2 regions of the Sporosarcina sp. 179-K 3D1 HS genome follow, and region 1 is predicted to be linked to the other one. Evidence: a T-box and tRNA genes for the amino acid it is inferred to sense, from the RefSeq annotation. Region 1 holds a T-box; the other holds one or more tRNA genes.
The links. The T-box of region 1 lies ahead of thrS (threonine--tRNA ligase). A T-box ahead of a tRNA ligase gene usually reads a tRNA of that ligase, here a tRNA-Thr.
Positions count from the first base shown of each region.

Region 2: it has a tRNA-Thr gene. The T-box ahead of thrS (threonine--tRNA ligase) is inferred to sense a tRNA for this amino acid. The anticodon was not compared.

Region 1 is NZ_JBFEGI010000002.1:397,759-399,991, forward strand. Features, by position in the region: gene AB1K83_RS04615 (ABC transporter ATP-binding protein) at 1-702, shown strand, start outside; T-box leader at 782-1,019, shown strand; gene thrS (threonine--tRNA ligase) at 1,420-2,233, shown strand, end outside.
Region 2 is NZ_JBFEGI010000016.1:60,559-62,791, reverse strand. Features, by position in the region: partial or broken rRNA gene AB1K83_RS16725 (23S ribosomal RNA) at 1-69, shown strand, start outside; rRNA gene rrf (5S ribosomal RNA) at 212-327, shown strand; tRNA gene AB1K83_RS16715 (tRNA-Asn) at 370-444, shown strand; tRNA gene AB1K83_RS16710 (tRNA-Ser) at 448-538, shown strand; tRNA gene AB1K83_RS16705 (tRNA-Glu) at 560-634, shown strand; tRNA gene AB1K83_RS16700 (tRNA-Val) at 681-756, shown strand; tRNA gene AB1K83_RS16695 (tRNA-Met) at 888-962, shown strand; tRNA gene AB1K83_RS16690 (tRNA-Asp) at 966-1,041, shown strand; tRNA gene AB1K83_RS16685 (tRNA-Phe) at 1,108-1,183, shown strand; tRNA gene AB1K83_RS16680 (tRNA-Thr) at 1,198-1,273, shown strand; tRNA gene AB1K83_RS16675 (tRNA-Tyr) at 1,281-1,365, shown strand; tRNA gene AB1K83_RS16670 (tRNA-Trp) at 1,372-1,445, shown strand; tRNA gene AB1K83_RS16665 (tRNA-His) at 1,476-1,551, shown strand; tRNA gene AB1K83_RS16660 (tRNA-His) at 1,582-1,657, shown strand; tRNA gene AB1K83_RS16655 (tRNA-Gln) at 1,666-1,737, shown strand; tRNA gene AB1K83_RS16650 (tRNA-Gly) at 1,743-1,817, shown strand; tRNA gene AB1K83_RS16645 (tRNA-Cys) at 1,828-1,901, shown strand; tRNA gene AB1K83_RS16640 (tRNA-Leu) at 1,927-2,007, shown strand.

The sequences.
Region 1 (2,233 bases):
ACCAAGTTAAAAGCAGTGGATGACGTGTCATTCACAATAGAAAAAGGAGAAGTCATTTCAATTCTAGGCAGGAGTGGAAGTGGGAAGAGTACCATTCTACGGCTCATTGCCGGTCTTGAAATTCCATCTCACGGTTCTTTCACACTGCACGGAAGGACCATATTTGATGAAAGAACGTTCATTCAACCCGAAAAACGAGGCATCGGCATGGTGTTCCAGGACTATGCGCTTTTCCCCCATATGACAGTAGAGGACAATATCACCTTTGGATTGACCAAGATGAGCCGGGCTGAAAAGCGGAAACGGGCCTACGAAGTGCTAGAGCTGGTTGAGCTGGAAGGATTTGAAAAACGCTACCCGCACCAACTGAGCGGTGGACAGCAGCAGAGGGTTGCCTTGGCACGCGCCATTGCACCGCAGCCAGAATTGCTGTTGCTCGATGAACCTTTCAGCAATCTGGACACGGATTTGCTAGTTAAAATCAGGGAAGATCTCCGTAGAATCTTGAAAAAGGCCAATACGACCGCAATTTTCGTCACCCACAATGAAAACGATGCACATGCATTGGCGGACCGCATCATTAAAATAAAGGACGGTCAAGTGGATAAGATCGGACGTCCTTGTGATTTATTGGGCGTTTCCCCGACGGAAATCCCTGGAATGGTCGAGATTACGTATGATGAATTGATTGCCTCTCAATGAACATAAAAGGGGTTGCAATTATTTTGACAAAGGCGTATACTCATCATTGATTAACTTGCATTAGCGGAGAATTGATATAGTTAAAGCGTTGAAAAGGACAAGAATCGATTGTTTTCGACCTACAGAGAACGGGGCCATTGGCTGGAAGCCCCGAAGGACCGATAATCGATTTACCACCTTTGAGCAGCGATGGTGATTCGTTCGAATAGCCATCGACGGAACCGGCCCGTTAGCCGTTGTAAAGCTTCGTCTGTCCGAATTCATTTTCGGAGGGGAGGAAGAAGGGTGGAACCGCGAGCTACAGCTTCGTCCCTTTCCAGGGATGGGGCTTTTTTTGTCTTTATTCAGCAAATGCTTTTGTACTGAAAGCGAAGCGTCAGGTACAGAAATTCCCACCTCCGTAGGTGTCGAGAAGCATGCTGTTTTAGTTACTGTTCAGCAGGTGTCCAAATTCCCGCTGAATAAAGACAAAGCCTCCGACGTACAGGATGTACTAGTGCCGACAATGCCACAGGACGTGGCGTTTTTGTCGGCCGGCGGATGTCACAGATTTTTCAGGGGAGCTGTGAGGGAGGCAACCTAAATTCGTCGCAATACAAAAGTGCCTTAATTTCTGCAAAGAGCGCAGAAATACGGCAAATCGAACCCTTCGCTGTTCGATTCGCAATTACGCCGAGGCGTAATTGATTCCAAAAAAAGTAGAAGGAGTGCGTACAAATGGCAGATATTAAGTTGAAATTTCCAGACGGGGCAGTGAAGGAGTTCCCGCAAGGCACGACTACAGAAGACGTCGCAGCATCGATTAGTCCGGGCTTACGGAAAAGTGCGTTGGCAGGTAAAATCGGCGATAAATTAGTAGACTTAAAAACACCGATACAAGAGGATGGGGATATCGCGATCATCACACCGCAATCGCCGGAAGCGCTGGAAATCCTACGTCACAGTACAGCGCACTTGTTGGCGCAAGCCGTGAAACGGAAGTTCCCGGATGCACAATTAGGGATTGGCCCGGTCATTGAAAATGGTTTTTATTATGATATTGATTCCCCGACTCCGATCACTGCGGAAGACTTGCCTGAATTGGAGAAAGAAATGAAACGGATCATCGGTGAAAACGTCGAAGTGGTCCGCCACGACGTCTCCCGTGAGGAAGCGGAAAGCCGCTTCAAAGAAATTGGCGATCCGTATAAATTGGAATTGCTTGAAGCCATTCCGGAAGGCGAGCAAGTGTCCATTTACGAGCAAGGCGAATTTTTTGACCTGTGCCGCGGAGTCCACGTTCCGTCCACTGGTAAATTAAAAGAATTTAAATTGCTGAGCATCGCGGGTGCCTACTGGCGTGGGGACTCAAAAAACAAAATGCTCCAGCGGATCTATGGAACAGCCTTCTTCAAGAAAGACGAATTGCAAGAACATCTCCGCATGCTTGAGGAAGCGAAAGAGCGCGATCACCGGAAAATCGGAAAAGAGCTTAACTTATTCATGAACTCGCAAAAAGTGGGACAAGGTCTGCCGCTCTGGTTGCCGAAAG
Region 2 (2,233 bases), on a different contig from region 1:
ATAGGTCCGGGGTGGAAGTGCGGCGACGCATGGAGCTGACGGATACTAATCGATCGAGGACTTAACCTCAAACAAAAAGGTTGCATGGCTTGTGGTAAGCAGACAATGTTGGTTTTATCCGGTTTTGAGCGAACAAAATGAATTAATTTTGAAAAACGCTTGAAATACTCATTAGACTATGGTATAATAAGTCTTGTCTTGTGGAAAATAGTCCAGTGTCGATGGCGAAGAGGTCACACCCGTTCCCATACCGAACACGGAAGTTAAGCTCTTCAGCGCCGATGGTAGTCGGGGGATTCCCCCTGTGAGAGTAGGACGTCGCTGGGCTGTCATTTCCAAATGACTACTGAGTATTAGTAATGTTATTATTCCGCAGTAGCTCAGTGGTAGAGCAATCGGCTGTTAACCGATCGGTCGTAGGTTCGAATCCTACCTGCGGAGCCAATTGGAGAGCTGTCCGAGTGGCCGAAGGAGCACGATTGGAAATCGTGTATACGCTAACCGCGTATCAAGGGTTCAAATCCCTTGCTCTCCGCCAGTTATTTTACTTATTGAATATGGCCCCTTGGTCAAGCGGTTAAGACACCGCCCTTTCACGGCGGTAACACGGGTTCGAATCCCGTAGGGGTCACCATTTATTTAAACTAGCAGTAATGCGAAGCTTATCGCAATTTTAACCCGGAGGATTAGCTCAGCTGGGAGAGCACCTGCCTTACAAGCAGGGGGTCGGCGGTTCGAGCCCGTCATCCTCCACCATTTCTTTAATAGTATTGTCGCGGGGTGGAGCAAATCGCATAACAACGAATGCGATTAACGCCGACAGCGAAGCGTAAGGCGTCCAGTATGCCGAATGCGTAGAAGTACTTTTGTCTTATGAATAATATTATCGCGGGGTGGAGCAGTGGTAGCTCGTCGGGCTCATAACCCGAAGGTCGCAGGTTCAAATCCTGCCCCCGCAACCAAACGGTCCCGTGGTGTAGCGGTTAACATGCCTGCCTGTCACGCAGGAGATCGCCGGTTCGATCCCGGTCGGGACCGCCATTTATTTTCATTACATAGATTTGAAAAGGAAAGATAACACCGATTCAAATCCAATAATTACAATGTGGCTCAGTAGCTCAGTCGGTAGAGCAAAGGACTGAAAATCCTTGTGTCGGCGGTTCGATTCCGTCCTGAGCCACCATATATTTTCACCGTGCCGGTGTAGCTCAATTGGTAGAGCAACTGACTTGTAATCAGTAGGTTGAGGGTTCAAGTCCTTTCGCCGGCACCATCTTTCTGGTGGGGTAGCGAAGTGGCTAAACGCGGCGGACTGTAAATCCGCTCCCTCCGGGTTCGGCGGTTCGAATCCGTCCCCCACCACCATTATACAGGGGCATAGTTTAACGGTAGAATAGAGGTCTCCAAAACCTTTGGTGTGGGTTCGATTCCTACTGCCCCTGCCAATATTCTAGCTATTTCTAGCCTACTTGATGGCGGTTGTGGCGAAGTGGTTAACGCATCGGATTGTGGTTCCGACATTCGAGGGTTCGATTCCCTTCAGCCGCCCCATTCATGTTGCGAGATAATTATACTATAGTGGCGATTGTGGCGAAGTGGTTAACGCATCGGATTGTGGTTCCGACATTCGAGGGTTCGATTCCCTTCAGTCGCCCCATTATTTTTTGGGGTATAGCCAAGCGGTAAGGCAACGGACTTTGACTCCGTCATTCGTTGGTTCGAATCCAGCTACCCCAGTAGTTGCGGAAGTAGTTCAGTGGTAGAATACGACCTTGCCAAGGTCGGGGTCGCGGGTTCGAATCCCGTCTTCCGCTCCACTTTTTCTACGGCGGCATAGCCAAGCGGTAAGGCACGGGTCTGCAACACCCTTACCACCGGTTCGATTCCGGTTGCCGCCTCCAGTTTTGCTTCGTAACTTAATATTATGCCCGAGTGGTGGAATGGCAGACACGTCGCACTCAAAATGCGATGCCGCGAGGCGTGCCGGTTCAAGTCCGGCCTCGGGTATCCACGAAAAAAGGTACAACTTCGGTTGTATCTTTTTTTATTGGTTCAACTGGCAGCTCGAAAGCTCGTCAATCCCTGCAAGCGCCCATAACTTTGCGTGAGCGCTCATAACTTCGCACAGGCGCTTATAACTTCCCGTGGGCGCTCATAACTTCGGAAACTTCCTTCATCTGCTCTTAACCCCCTTTCCCCTTACAGCCATGTTACATGGCCATAAACAGTGTTT